DNA from 3 places in the Sphingomonas sp. Sph1(2015) genome. Region 2 is predicted to be linked to each of the others. Evidence: predicted binding sites of a transcription regulator. Region 2 holds the regulator's gene; each other region holds the start of a gene.
The links. Region 2 encodes LexA, which represses DNA repair genes until DNA is damaged. Its sites were predicted from a motif close to GTTCCNCNCTTGTTCT; they were not measured.

Region 1 (5,112 bases), on a different contig from region 2:
CGTCAGGCCTTCTGCCTGCCACCTCCCCTGCAAGGGGAGGAAAAGGTGAATGTCGATCCGATCTGGGCTTGGCCTCCAGCCCCCGTTCAGCCTGAGCGAAGTCGAAGGCCACGGGGATCGCCATAGTTCCCGCATAAGGGAGGTGGCAGAGCGAGAGGGGAGCCGCCACGCACGTCCTTCACGCGGCCGGCCCCCTCCACCATGCCGCGCATGGTCCCCCTCACCGTGCCGGGGAGGATCGTTATTCCGCCGCCTGCGCCTGTCCCTTGTCGAGCAGCGGCTTCAGATATTTGCCGGTAAAGCTGCGCGGTTCGGCGGCGACCACCTCCGGCGTGCCCACCGCAACGATCTCGCCGCCCTTCACGCCGCCCTCGGGGCCGAGATCGACGATCCAGTCGGCGGTCTTGATGACGTCGAGATTATGCTCGATCACCACCACCGTATTGCCCTGCTCGACCAGTGCATGGAGCACTTCGAGCAATTTGCGAACGTCCTCGAAGTGAAGCCCGGTCGTCGGTTCGTCGAGGATGTAGAGCGTGTTGCCCGTCGCGCGGCGCGACAATTCCTTGGCCAGCTTCACCCGCTGCGCCTCGCCGCCCGACAGGGTCGTCGCCTGCTGGCCGACCTTGACGTAACCCAGCCCGACCTCGACCAGCATCGCCATCTTGTCGCGGATCGGCGGCACCGCCTGGAAGAATTCGGCGGCATCCTCGACCGTCATGTCGAGCACATCGGCGATCGAATGTCCCTTGAACTTCACCTCCAGCGTCTCGCGATTGTAGCGCGCGCCGTGGCACACGTCGCAGGTGACGTAGACGTCGGGCAGGAAGTGCATCTCGATCTTGAGCACGCCGTCGCCCTGGCACGCCTCGCACCGCCCGCCCTTCACGTTGAACGAGAAGCGACCGGGCTTGTAGCCGCGCGCCTGCGCCTCGGGCAGCCCGGCGAACCAGTCGCGGATCTGCGTGAAGGCGCCGGTATAGGTCGCCGGGTTCGACCGGGGCGTACGGCCGATCGGCGACTGGTCGATATCGATCACCTTGTCGAGATGATCGAGCCCGGTGATCTTCTCATGCTTTCCCGCCAGGATGCGCGCGCCATTCAGCGAGCGTGCGGCGGCGGCATAGAGGGTGTCGATGGTGAAGCTCGACTTGCCCGATCCCGATACGCCGGTGATACAGGTGAAGGTGCCCAGCGGAATGCTCGCGGTCACGCCCTGAAGATTGTTCGCGGTCGCCTTGTGAACGGTCAGCTTCTTGCCCGAACCCTTGCGCCGCTTGGCCGGAACCGCAACCTCGCGCGTGCCGTTCAGATAATCGGCGGTGACGCTGGTCTTGGACTTGAGCAACTGCTTGAGCGTGCCGTGCGCGACGATCTGGCCGCCATGCACGCCCGCGCCCGGCCCCATGTCGATGACATAGTCGGCGGTGCGGATCGCGTCCTCGTCATGCTCGACGACCAGCACGGTGTTGCCCAGGTCGCGCAGTCGTCGCAGCGTCGCGAGCAGCATGTCGTTGTCGCGCTGGTGCAGGCCGATCGAAGGCTCGTCGAGCACGTAGAGCACGCCCGACAGGCCGGAGCCGATCTGCGACGCCAAGCGAATTCGCTGGCTCTCGCCGCCCGACAAGGTGCCGCTGGTCCGGTCGAGATTCAGGTAATCGAGGCCCACATTGTTGAGGAAACCCAGCCGCTCGACGATCTCCTTGAGGATCGGCTGGGCGATGGCGCGCTGCTGATCGGTCAGATGGTCGGGCAGGCCGGTGAAGAAAGCCAGCGCATCGACCACCGACAGATGCGTGGCGTAGGAAATGTCCTGCATGGCGATCTTCACCGCCAGCGCCTCGGGCTTCAACCGCGCGCCGTGGCAGACTTCGCAAGGCTGCGACGACTGATAGTTGGACAGTTCCTCGCGCATCCAGGCGCTCTCGGTCTGGAGCATCCGGCGGTTGAGATTGCCGATCACGCCCTCGAACGGCTTCTTCACATCGTACGACTTCTTGCCGTCGACGAAGGTCAGCGTGACCGCCTTGCCCTTGGTGCCATGCAGGATCGCCTGATGCACCGACGGGTCCAGATCCTTCCACGGCGTCTCCAACGAGAAGCCGAACTCGCGCGCGAGACTCCCCAGCACCTGCATATAATAGGGGCTGGGCGGGTTGGACTTGGCCCAGGGCACGACCGCGCCCTTCTTGATCGACAGCTCGTGATTGGGGACGACCAGGTCTTCGTCGAAGATCAGCTTCTCGCCCAGACCGTCACAGGCCGGGCACGCCCCCTGCGGCGCGTTGAACGAGAACAGGCGCGGTTCGATCTCGGAAATGGTGAAGCCGCTGATCGGGCAGGCGAACTTCTCCGAAAACACGATCCGGCCATCGGGCGCGTTGTTGCCCAGCACGGCGGACTTGGGCGTCGCGGGCTCGACCGGATCGGCGGGGTCGACATAGGCCAGACCGTCCGCCAGCTTCAGCGCGGTCTCGAAGCTGTCGGCCAGTCGCGTCGCGATATCCTCGCGCACGACCAGACGATCGACCACCACTTCGATGTCATGCTTGAACTTCTTGTCGAGCGCGGGGGCCTCGTCGATTTCGTAAAGCTGGCCGTCGATGCGGACGCGGGTGAAGCCCGCCTTCTGCCACTCGGCCATTTCCTTGCGATATTCGCCCTTGCGGCCGCGCACGACGGGGGCGAGCAGGTACAGGCGCGTACCTTCGGGGAGCGTCATCACCCGGTCGACCATCTGGCTGACCGTCTGCGCCGCGATCGGCTCTCCGGTGGCGGGCGAGTACGGAATGCCCACACGCGCCCAAAGCAGGCGCATATAGTCGTAGATTTCGGTGACCGTCGCCACGGTCGAACGCGGGTTGCGGCTGGTCGTCTTCTGCTCGATCGAGATGGCGGGCGACAGCCCCTCGATATGGTCGACGTCCGGCTTCTGCATCATTTCCAGAAACTGGCGCGCATAGGCCGACAGCGACTCGACGTAACGCCGCTGCCCCTCGGCATAGATGGTGTCGAACGCCAGCGAAGACTTGCCCGACCCCGACAGGCCGGTGATCACCGTCAGCGTGTCACGGGGAATGTCGATATCGACATCCTTGAGATTATGCTCGCGCGCGCCGCGGACGGAAATCTTGGTCAGCATGAGGCAGGTTCTACTTCTGTTCCGGGAGGAAGGCCAGAGGCGAGATAGGGAGCGGCATGGCCGGTTTCGAGGGGGCGGGCTTGCGGTAACGTGCGACCTTCGCCCATGATCCCCGCCGATCGCCGTTCAAGGGGGAGTAGTTACCGACGTGTCGAAGACCTTGCACCTGACCGCCCTGTTGCTGCTGGCCTCCAGCACCGCCACCCCCGCCTTCGCGCAAAAGGCCGAGAAGACCGAGACCAAGACGACCACAGAGACCAAGGACGACGACAGCAAGCGCCCGCCCCTGCCCGCCGACAAGACGATTAGTCAGAGCGCGCGGATCGGCGGCCGGGTCATCAACTACAAGGCGACCATCGGCAAGATCGCAGTGCGCGACGACAAGGGCAAGGAGATCGGGCAGGTCGTCTATACCGCCTATACCGTGCCCGGCGGCGATGTGCGGCGGCCGGTCACCTTCGCCTTCAACGGCGGGCCGGGCGCGGCCTCGGTCTATCTGAACCTGGGCGCGGTCGGCCCGAAGCGCGTGCCGTTCGGCGCGCAGGGCGACGCCCCCTCCGACGCGCCGGTGACGACCGACAATCCCAATAGCTGGCTGGACTTCACCGACCTGGTCTTCATCGATCCGGTCGGCACCGGCTTCAGCCGCAGCCTGGTCGACGAGGCGGAGACCAAGAAGGCCTTCTTCGCCAACGACCCGGACATCAAATATCTGTCCAAGGTCGTCTATGACTGGCTGGTCAAGGAAGGGCGGTTGCGCTCGCCGAAATATATCATGGGCGAAAGCTATGGCGGCTATCGCGCGCCGCGCATCGCCTATGAGCTTCAGTCGCAGATCGGCGTCGGGGTGAACGGGCTGGTGATGGTGTCGCCCTATCTCGACCCGGCTTCGGGCGACGACGCCACCGCGCTGTCGCCCTTGCCGTGGATGATCGACCTGCCCTCGATGGCCGCCGCGCAACTGGAGCGGCAGGGCAAGCTGACCCCGGAAGCGATGGCGGGGGTCGAGGCCTATGCGCGCGGCGATTACCTGCGCGACCTGATGCGCGGGCGGTCGGACACTCAGGCGGTCGACCGGATGGTCAGTCGCGTGACCGAGCTGACCGGGTTGGACCCCGCGCTGGTTCGCAGGCTGGGCGGGCGGATCGATACGCGGACATATCTGCGCGAAATCCATCGCAACGACTCGACGATCGGCAGCATCTACGACTCGAACGTCACCGCCTTCGACCCCTTCCCCTGGTCGTCGCAGCAGCGGTCCAACGACCCGCTGCTCGACTCGCTGATCGCGCCGACGACCAGCGCGATGGTCGATTTCGTGACGCGCGAAGTCGGCTGGAAGACCGACGCGCGCTATCACGCGCTGTCCTATGAGGTGAACAGCGCCTGGGATCGCGGCAAGCCCGACGACACCCCCGTCACCGACCTGCGCAAGGCGATCGCCAACGACCCGAAGATGAAGGTGATGATCGTGCATGGCTGGGACGACCTGTCCTGCCCCTATTTCGCCTCGCGCCTGATCGTCGACCAGATGCCGAGCTACGGCGTGGCGCAGCGGGTTAAGCTGAACGTCTATCCGGGCGGGCACATGTTCTACAGCCGCACCGACAGCGGCGCGGCGTTCCGGCGGGATGCGATGGCGATGTACGGGGGGTGATAAGGCTGGCTGATCTCCGTTCGCGCTGGGCGAAGTTTCGAGGGATTCCCTTGGCCTTCGACTTCGCTCAGGCGGAACGGAGATTTAGGATTGGGCAGCTTCCCCCGCTCCGTTCAGGCTGAGCGAAGTCGAAGCCCACGCCACACTGCTTCCCGACAACCCGGCTGGCTCCTCGCTCCAACCCACGCTACAGACTCAACCGTATACGAAACGGAGCGAGTGACATGGCAGTTATGATCGGCGGATCGACGGCGGAGCGGGAACTGGCGAGCCTGTCGCCCTGGGCGAACCCCGCGCCGGTCATCACCGCGCA
Region 2 (5,112 bases):
TGGAGCGGGCAGCCCGGCTGAAATCCCGGCTGATCGGGGTGAACAACCGCGATCTCAGGGATTTCACCGTCGATTTTCAGCGCACCTATGAGCTGGTCGCCCATGCCCCCGCCGGCAGCACCTTCGTGGCCGAGAGCGGCCTGACCAGCCGTGAGGATCTGGACGCGATGGCCGCGCACGGCATCCGCTGCTTCCTCGTCGGCGAAGCGCTGATGCGCCAGCAGGATGTCGAGGCGGCGACCCGCGCGCTGATCGGATGAGCGGCCTCACCCATCTCGACGAAGAGGGTTCGGCCCGCATGGTCGATGTCGGGGCCAAGATGGTCACGGCGCGCCAGGCGGTGGCGCAAGGTCGCATCACCATGAGCCGCGACGCCGCCGCCGCGATCCGCGCGGGCAGTGTCCAGAAGGGCGATGTGCTGGCGGTCGCGCGGGTGGCGGGCATCATGGCCGCCAAGAAGACCAGCGACCTCATCCCGCTTTGCCACCCCCTGCCGCTGAGCAAGGTGGAGATCGACCTGGCGCTGGACGAAGCAGGCGTGACCGCCACCGCCACCGCCGCCACGGCGGGCCAGACCGGCGTCGAGATGGAGGCGCTGACCGCCGTATCGGTGACGCTGCTGACCGTCTATGACATGGCAAAGGCACTCGATAAGCGCATGGTGATCGGTGATATTCGCCTGATCGCCAAGACGGGCGGCAAGTCGGGCGACTGGCACGCCTGACGCTTCCGATACGCGGAACGGACGCTGCCCGAAAGCGTCCTAGGGCCAAAAGGAGCGACCGTCATTCTTCTCCCCGTCCTAGAAGCCCAGGCCCGGCTGCTCGCCCTGGGCAGCACGCGCCCCGTCGTCGAACTGCCCTTGCGCGAAGCCGCCGGGCGCTGGGCCGCCCGAGACGTGACCGCACGGCGGACCCAGCCAGCGCACGACCTGTCGGCGATGGACGGCTATGCGATCCGTTTCGAGGATATGCCGGGGCCGTGGACGGTCATCGGCGAAAGCGCGGCGGGGCGGCCCTTTGCCGGTTCGGTAGACTGCGGACAGGCGACGCGCATCTTTACCGGGGCGGCCCTGCCGGACGGTGCCGACACCGTTCTCGTCCAGGAGGAAGCGACACGTGACGGCGCAACCCTGACGCTGGCAGGTGAAGGCCCCGCCCATCAGGGTCGCAATGTCCGGCGGCGCGGATTGGACTTTTCCGAAGGTGCCACGCTGGTCGCCGCCGGGCAGCGATTGACCCCTGCGCGGATCGCGGTGGCCGCGACCGGCGGTCACGCCACCCTGCCAGTCCGACCGGCCGTCCGGGTCGCGATTGCCGCGACCGGCGACGAACTGGTCCCGCCCGGCAGCACTGATCCCACCGCCCTGCCCGAATCCAACGGCGTGATGCTGGCGGCGATGCTTGCCGACCTGCCGGTCGAGATCATCGACCTGGGCATCCTGCCCGACAATCTCGAACGCCTGCGCGACGCCTTTGCCTCGGTCGAGGCCGATCTGCTGGTCACGACCGGCGGCGCCTCGGTCGGCGATCATGACCTGGTACAGCCCGCACTGAAGGCGGCCGGGGGCAGCGTCGATTTCTGGCGCATCGCGCTTCGCCCCGGCAAGCCGATGATGGCCGGGCGACTGGGCGATACGGTGGTGCTCAGCCTGCCGGGCAATCCCGTCTCGGCCTTCGTCACCGCGACGCTGTTCGTCCGGCCGCTGATTTCGCATCTGGCGGGCGCCGCCGATCCCCTGCCCAAGCCCATTCCCGCCGTGCTGGGCGAGGATTTGCCCGCCAATGGTCCGCGCATCGACTATCTGCGCGCCGCGATGCTCGACGGGCGGGTCCATGCGGCGGCCATTCAGGACAGCTCGATGCTGCTGACCCTGGCGCGGTCGACCTGCCTGATCATCCGCCCGCCCCATGCCCCCGCCGCCGCCATGGGCGACTCGGCGGAAATCCTGATGCTCGCTTGACGCAAGCCAAAACGTTCCATATAAGTTCCGCGTCTGTTCTGGACGGAGGATCGCGATGCTCACCGCAAAGCAGCATGAGCTTGTCTGCTTCATCAACGACCGTTTGAAGGAAACCGGCGTCTCGCCGTCCTTTGAGGAGATGAAGGAGGCGCTGGACCTCAAGTCCAAATCGGGTGTCCACCGCCTGATCTCCGCGCTGGAGGAACGCCACTTCATTCGCCGCCTGCCCAATCGCGCCCGTGCGCTGGAGGTGCTGCGGATGCCCGACCGGCCCGAGAAGCCTGCCGCGGCGGAACCCGCGTCTGGCAACATTCGCACGCCTGCCGCGCGTCCGGCGATCGAACCCGCCAATGACGTGGTCGAAATCCCGCTGCACGGCCGGATCGCCGCCGGTTTGCCGATCGAAGCGTTCGAAGACAGCGCAATGCTGGCCGTGCCCGCCGCGCTGCTGGGCTCGGGCGAGCATTATGCGCTGGAAGTATCCGGCGATTCGATGGTCGAGGCGGGTATCCTGGACGGCGACTATGCGCTGATCCGCCGCACCGATGTCGCGCGCGACGGACAGATCGTGGTCGCGCTGATCGATGATAGCGAAGCGACGCTGAAATATTTCCGGCGGGAGGGCTCGATGGTCCGCCTCGACCCCGCCAACCGGGCCTATGATCCGCAGCGTTACGCGCCCGCGCAGGTCCGGGTGCAGGGTAAGTTATCGGGCATCTTGCGCCGCTACGAATAAGGGCAGCGGAAAACCCTGCCGGACCGCTCGGCCATGGCAAATGGGGCCGGTCGGCGTCGGGCGCCCTTATCCGGTTCCGGACAGCGAACGCCTCCGCCCGCGAAGACGGTTTGAACGCTGTCCAGTACATCGCACCTGGTTGACGAAGAGGCCTATAGCCCTCCGCCTTGTCCGGCGATCGACCATGGATGTCGATCGCCGGGTTGGCGCACCACCCCCACCATGGGGGGATCGAGCCGGATGGATATCCCGCCAGTCCGCTTGAAGACAGTGCTGTCCAGTTTCAACCAGCGCGGCCGGCACGCATCGGGCAGGCGACGGTCGGCGATGATGATGTCCATCTGGCCACAAAGCGCGACCAGTTCTGTCCATGGCACCGGATAGCCACTGCGCGTCGCGGCGATCCGCCAGCGCCGTCCGCCCTGCTCCAGAACGGTCACGCACATATCCCGCCCGCAACGCGCCGCCGGTTGATCGGCCAGCGCCATCGGCTGGGCATCGGTGCCGCTCAGTTCGGACAGGGTGGTCCGCATATAATCCCCCGCCCGGTCACGCAGCAGCGCCATGCCCTGCCCCATCGCGATCCCGGCATGGCGCCCGTCACCGGTCACGATGAGGTCGGGCGCAGGGGCGGCGAGCATGACCGATAGCCCGGCCATCAATGCGGGCGTCCCGAGCCATCGCCACCGGGTCCGCCAAAGAGCGATCCATAGTCCCCCCACGACCGCCAGCCCGAACGCCCATCCCGACGCCACGGGCAAGGCGACCACCGATCCCGGGATGGCGGACACGGCATGAGCCAGCTTCAGCAACAGACCCAGGGCCTGTCCCAGCAACCACCAGACAGGACCACCCAACCCCATGGGCTCCAGCAACAAGGCGACCATCTCCAGCGGCATGGCGATGAAGGTCGTCCAGGGAATGGCGACGATATTGGCCAGCGCGCCGTAAAGCCCCGCCTTGTGGAAATGATGGATGGCGATCGGCATCAGCGCCGCCTCGACCACCAATCCGGTCAGCAGCAACGCGCCCAGATGTCGCAGGGCCGCCCAGCGCCAATCGGGATGCGGCCCCAGCCCGCGGCGGATCGCGGAATGCTCGTGCAGCGCGACAATGGCGGTGATCGCCGCGAAGGACAGTTGGAAACTGGCACCCACCAACGCCTCGGGCCGGAAGATCAGCACGATCAGCGCCCCCGCCGCAACGAGGCGCAACGTCATCGCCTCCCGCCCCATGGCCAGGGCGGCAAGGACCAGCATCGCCGCGACACAGGACCGTATCGTCGGAACCTCCGATCCGGTCAGCCACGTATATCCGACGGCGGCAACCGCCCCCGCCGCCGCGCCGATCAGCGGCAGTCGGACCCGCAACGCCAGCCATGGCCAGAGCGCCAGCAATCTGATCGTCAGCACCATCACGATCCCGACGACCGCCGTGATGTGAAGGCCGCTGACCGACAGCAGATGCGCCAGCCCCGCGCGCCGCATCGCCTCCGCATCGTCCTGCGCGATCGCGCCGACATCGCCCGTCGCCAGCGCCGCCGCGATCCCGCCCGCGCTGCCCGGAACCTGCGCCGTGATCCGCTGCGACAGGCGCTGGCGCAAACCGGGGCCTTGATCGGCCAAACGCAGCATCCGCACCGGCGCAAAACCGCGTCCCGTGGCGCCGATCCCCTGAAACCAAGCCGCGCGCGCGAAATCATAGCCTCCGGGCGCGACCGGCCCGGCGGGGGGCATCAGCCGCGCCCGCAACCGGACTTGTGCGCCCTGCCCCAATCCGACCGGCGCGTCCTCCTGCGGCAACGATATTCGAAGCCGCGGCGGCAGCCTTAGACGCCGCCCGCGCCCATCCTGCGCCTGTACAGGCCGCAGCATCAGCCGGACGATCTGCCGCGCCGCCAAAGGTTCGGCCGCCTCCACCTCGGCGACCATATCCGCCATCACCGGCCGCGCGAGGACAGGCGCACGAACGGACTCGGCGCGTGCCCAGGCCAGCAGCATTCCCGCCATGACCAGCATCGCCGCCACACCAATGGCGCGCATCACCCGCCCGCCATCGGACAGGGTCACCGCCGCCAGTCCGACGCCCCCGGCCGCCAGCACCACTGCCGCCCAGGCTCGCGGATCGGGCAGCACGAACCACGCCGCAATCCCGGCCCCCAGCATCACCGGCGTCCATAACGGAATCTGGTTCCGCTCGGCCTCGGCCCATTGCTCCACCACGCGAAGGCGCGGCATTTGGCGGCGCGGACGCTTGATGCTAGGGGCTGCGGCGGCTGACTGGGCCATCGAATCTTATGCTGGGAGTATGCGCGGTTGAGCGCAACACATGATATCGCCACCGGATCGACCATGAGCGGAGTCGTGACCCGTTTCGCGCCCTCGCCGACCGGATTCCTTCACATCGGCGGCGC
Region 3 (5,112 bases), on a different contig from region 2:
CGCGGCGCATGGGGGTGACGATGTTGCCGCCCTGCATCAACGCCAGCCAGGCCGAGTTCGATGTCGAGGCGCATGAGGATGGCTTGGCCGTCCGCTATGCACTGGGCGCGCTCAAGTCGGTGGGCGAGGGGGCGATGGAGAAGCTGGTCGTCGAGCGGCAGGCGGGCGGCGCGTTCGCCTCGCTCGATGCGCTGGCCAAGCGGGTCGATCCGCGCCTGATGAACAAGCGCCAGCTGGAGACGCTGGCGTCGGCGGGGGCATTCGACGGCATCGAAGCCAATCGTGCGGGCGTCCATGCGGTCGCTGAAACCGTCCTCGCCATCGCCGCGCGCACCCATGAGGGGCGGACGAGCGGGCAGGGGGGACTGTTCGGCGAAACCGAAGTCGCGGGCGACGCGATCAAGCTGCCGAACGGGACCCGCTGGACCCTGTCGCAGCGGATGGAGCAGGAGAAGGAGGCGTTCGGCTTCTATTTCTCGGCGCACCCGGTCGACCGCCATGCGCATATCGCCAAGATGCACGGTGCGCGGACCTATACCTCGCTGACCGACCTCGTTATCCCCGACGACGGCGCGCGGATCGGCGCGACCATGGCGGCGCTGGTCGAGGATGCGCGCTGGCGGACATCGGCGCGCGGCAAGCGCTACATGATGGCGCAGCTGTCGGACGCGACGGGGCAGTTTCTGGCGACCTGTTTCGACGACTCGGTCGCGGCGGATCTGGAAAAGGCGGCGAAGGAAGGCGACTGTGCGCTCATTACCGTCGAGCTGGACCGCCGACCGGGTGAGGAAGCTCCGCGCGTCAGCGTCAAGCGGGTGCAGCTGTTCGATGGCCTCGCCAGCACCGCCAAATTCGTGGTGGAGGTGACGGTGACCGACAAGGTGGCGTTCAAGGCGCTGCATGCGATGCTCGATCCGCTGCGCAACGGCCGGGGCGAGGTCCGCGCCCGGATCGAGGGGCCGGAGGGCGATACGCTGCTGACGCTGGGGCGGAACTTCCTGCTCGACGCCGAATTGGCCAGCCATATCGAGGATTTGCCTGGCGTGAAGGCGGTGGCGATGAAATCGTCCGAGGCGCGATTGGCGCTGGTGGGGTAGGACGGCACGCCTTCGACGAGTGTTCGGCGAACACGGACACCTCCCATTCCTGCCCTGGAAGGGGAGGTGGCAGGCCGTCAGACCTGACGAAGGGGTGTCCCGCCATCGAGACCGGGGATACCCCTCCACCAGCTACGCTGGTCCCCTTCCCCTTACAGGGAAGGAATATGCAGCTGCCAGCTTGGTTGCTTGCTGGCCGTAAAAAAGGTCCGCGGCTCCGTCATGCTGGTCTTGTATCAGCCACCGACTTCACGCCGATCCTGCCCTGCCTCATCGGCATCACCGTGATTGCCATAGCCGCCGCCGGAGGTGTCCGCCTCATCCTCGTTCGGCATATTGTCCGGGCTGGTCTGTTCGGGGTCGGTCATCATGGCATTTCTCCTTCCATCGCATAACGCCTTGGACAGGCAGGACGATCCTCAGAACAGCTCGCCCTGCGGCCCTTTGGGCGGACGGAACCGGCTGGTGTCGAGCATGGGCCGATCCAGATTGAGCCCGTGCCGCCGACAGGCACGGTGAAAGCGGACGCGCAGCAGGTCCGCCCACGGCCCTTGCCCCTTCATCCGGGTGAAGAAATCGGGATCATTGTCCCGCCCGCCGCGCAAGGACCGGATGATCGCCATCACCTTACCCGCCCGGTCGGGGAAATGCGTGTCCAGCCAGGCGCGGAACAGCGGCGCGACTTCATGCGGCAGGCGGACCGGAATGAAGAAGGCATGCCGCGCGCCCGCTTCGGCGGCGCGGGCGACCAGATGTTCGATCTCGTGATCGGTGATCGCGGGGATGACGGGTGCGATCGAGACATAGGTGGGGATACCCGCCGCCGCCAGTTTCGCAACCGCAGTCAGCCGTCGCTCGGGCGTCGGCGCGCGCGGTTCGACGGTGCGCGCCACCTTGGCATCGAGTGACGTGACCGAGACGCACACGGTCGCCAGCCCCTTGGCCGCCATCGTGGCGAGAATATCGATATCGCGCACCACGCGGTCGGACTTCGTGGTGATCGCCACCGGATGATCCGTTTCCGCCAGCACTTCCAGGATGGACCGCGTGATCCGCCACTCACCCTCGATCGGCTGATATGGGTCGGTATTGGTGCCCAGCGCGATCGGCGCGACGCGGTAGCCCGGCTTGGCCAGCTCGGCGCGAAGCAACGCGGCGGCATCCGGCTTGGCAAACAGCCGGCTCTCGAAATCCAGCCCCGGCGACAGGTCGTGATAGGCGTGGGTCGGCCGGGCAAAGCAATAGATGCAGCCATGCTCGCACCCGGCATAGGCGTTGATCGACTGGCTGAACGGCACGTCGGGTGAGCTGTTTCGGGTCAGGATCGTGCGTGGCGTCAGGACCGTCACGCTGGTCCGCAGCGGCGGCGGCGCGCCGTCGACCAGCGACCGGGCGTCGAGCCAGTCGCCATCCGCCTCCCGCTCCGGCAGGGCGAAGCGTCGGCTCGTCGCGTTGTGGGTGGCCCCTCGAGCTGCGATCTTCGGCATGATCTGATTAGAACATAAAGAGAACACACGTGCAAGCCTATGGGGCTTGCGGCCACGTCACGATTCGACCATCATCGGAACGCATCGAGAACGGAGGGGGGAATGGCGCGGCTGGAATATTTGGAATTGCCGGTCGGTAACCGGGCGGCGGCGAAGCATTTTTATGCGGGGGCGTTTGGCTGGACCTTCACCGATTTCGGGCCGGATTATGCCGCGACGATGAGCGGGGATACCGATGTCGGGCTCGATGCCGCATCGGACAGAGTTAAGGCGCCGCTGCCGGTCATCCGGGTCGATGATCTCGACGCGACGCTGGCGGCGGTCGAGGCGGCAGGCGGGGCGGTCGTCGTGCCGATCTTCGCCTTTCCGGGCGGGCGGCGCTTTCACTTTCGCGATGTCGACGGGCATGAACTCGCGGCGATGCAGGCCGACTGATTATTGCTCCAGCAGGCGGGGCATCAACTCGACGAAGTTGCAGGGACGGTGGCGGCTGTCGAGCTGGTCGCGCAATATGCCGTTCCAGGCGTCCTTGACCGCGCCGGTCGAGCCGGGGAGCGCGAAGATATAGGTGCCGCGCGCCACACAGGCGCAGGCGCGGGACTGGATGGTCGAGGTGCCGATGGTCTGATAGCTCAGCCAGCGGAACAGCTCGCCGAAGCCGGGGATCATCTTGGTGGCGACGCGCTCGACCGCTTCGGGGGTGACATCGCGGCCGGTGACGCCGGTGCCGCCGGTGGTCAGGATACAGTCGATGCTGGCGTCGTCGATCCAGCGATTGAGCTGTGCGACGATCTGGTCGGCATCGTCGCGCAGGATGGTGCGGTCGGCGAGTTCATGACCCGCGTCGGTGAGCAGGCCCGCGAGCGTGTCGCCGGAGCGATCCTCGGCCAGCGAGCGGGTGTCGGAGACGGTCAGGACCGCGATGCGGACGGGGGTGAAGTTGCGGGTCGTGTCGATGGGCATGGCGGGGTGAACGTCCGATCGGTGGTTTCGGGGGCGTTTTGGATGCGGCGGGGCGTGGCCTTCGACTTGGCTCAGGCTGAACGGAGCGGGGACCTATGACTTTTGCGCGCAACTGCTGTGTCGGCGTGCGCTTCGACTTGGCTCAGCGCGCACGGAGGTGGGAGCGAACACCAACCCCCGCTCAGCCTGAGCGAAGTCGAAGGCCAGGGGAATCCCCCCAGCCGCAAACCCGCATCAATTCGCCTGAGGCATCGTCGTATTCGACTGCGGGCTGACCGTCGCATTCAGGGCGAGGGTCGTCTTGGGCGTCACGCTCGCCTGTGCGACGTTCGGGCGTTGCAGGCGGATCGCCGAGGCGCCCGGCAGGCCGGGGAAGCGCGGCCACAGGCCTTGGGCCAGCGCCGCGCGGCTGGGCGACTTCGGCTTGCCGGTCTGGCTCTCATACATCCAGTAATTGCGCAGGACCATGGTGACGTATCCGCGCGTCTCCCAATAAGGGATGCTCTCGATATAGAGTAGGGGATCGCCATTGTCGCGGACCAGGCTGTTCCACTCGCCCACCGGCTTCGGCCCGGCATTATAGGCCGCGATCACCTTGGGTAGCAGGCCGCCGGTCACGCCGGTCATGTCGCGCAGCCGCTCCAGATGGCGCTGGCCGATATCCATGTTGGTCGACGGCTTGGTCAGGGCGCTGCGGTCGATCGATACGCCGCGCTCACGTGCGAAATCGGTCGCGGCGGCGGGCATGATCTGCATCAGGCCATAGGCGCCCGCCGGGCTGACCACCTTGTTGCGGAAACCGCTCTCCTGGAGCGTGTGGGCATAGACCAGCGCCTTGTCGACACGCCAGCCGCTGTCGGGCTTCCAGCTGGGCGTCGGATAGCGCGCCTCCGCCGTGGCGGTGACACCGGCCGGGCAGTTATGTGCCAGCCAGACGGTGGTCGCGGGCAGGTCGAGCGATTCGGCCAGGCGGACGAGGCTGCGGAACTCGGACGGCTGGCCGATCCGTGCCTGCTGGCGGATCACCTGATCGGCGAGGTCGGTTTCGCCGACTTCGACCAGCGCTGCGGCCACCAGGATATTGGGGCGACGATCCAGCGCGGCCCAGTCGGTCGCGACCAGCTGTCCCCTGGGCTCGCGATCACCGCGCATTCCCAGTGCCTGCCGGGCGAGCTGGCCGTAGAAGCTTTCGCGGAACTGCGAGGCGGAGCGCAGGCGGCCCTCGATCTTGTCGGGGCGGCCGCACACCATGTCGGCGCGTGCGGCCCAATACAGCGCAGCGGCGCGCAGATCGACGTCCGTGGCGCGCGCCGCCGTCCCCTCGAAGGCGGTCGCGGCGGCCTGGCAGTCATTCTGCCGCCACGCCGACAGGGCGACGGTCCAGCGGCCCTGGACGGCCCAGTCGCCCGACCCTTCGGCGGCCTGCGCCGCCAGGATACGGGCATTGGTATCGTCGCCGCTGAGGAAATAGATCCACGCGACCTTCTGCTGCCATTCGGTCAGCGCCTCGGGCGACAGGCCTTGCGTCGATTCGAGCAGCGCGCGGGCGGAGGGGCCGTCGTCCG

Region 1: the regulator LexA is predicted to act here: its motif matches at 3,150-3,165, upstream of uvrA (excinuclease ABC subunit UvrA).
Region 3: the regulator LexA is predicted to act here: its motif matches at 2,594-2,609, upstream of BSZ14_RS13140 (PA0069 family radical SAM protein).

Annotation. Positions count from the first base shown of each region.
Region 1 is NZ_MQUI01000017.1:29,065-34,176, reverse strand. Features, by position in the region: gene uvrA (excinuclease ABC subunit UvrA) at 242-3,142, opposite strand; gene BSZ14_RS09000 (S10 family peptidase) at 3,291-4,799, shown strand; gene BSZ14_RS08995 (M24 family metallopeptidase) at 5,024-5,112, shown strand, end outside.
Region 2 is NZ_MQUI01000001.1:28,537-33,648, forward strand. Features, by position in the region: gene trpC (indole-3-glycerol phosphate synthase TrpC) at 1-260, shown strand, start outside; gene moaC (cyclic pyranopterin monophosphate synthase MoaC) at 257-724, shown strand; gene BSZ14_RS00150 (molybdopterin molybdotransferase MoeA) at 788-1,963, shown strand; gene lexA (transcriptional repressor LexA) at 2,019-2,699, shown strand; gene BSZ14_RS00160 (ComEC/Rec2 family competence protein) at 2,852-4,936, opposite strand; gene gltX (glutamate--tRNA ligase) at 5,051-5,112, shown strand, end outside.
Region 3 is NZ_MQUI01000032.1:29,665-34,776, forward strand. Features, by position in the region: gene dnaE (DNA polymerase III subunit alpha) at 1-1,097, shown strand, start outside; gene BSZ14_RS20210 (hypothetical protein) at 1,334-1,468, opposite strand; gene BSZ14_RS13140 (PA0069 family radical SAM protein) at 1,517-2,584, opposite strand; gene BSZ14_RS13145 (VOC family protein) at 2,687-3,019, shown strand; gene moaB (molybdenum cofactor biosynthesis protein B) at 3,020-3,547, opposite strand; gene BSZ14_RS13155 (lytic transglycosylase domain-containing protein) at 3,782-5,112, opposite strand, start outside.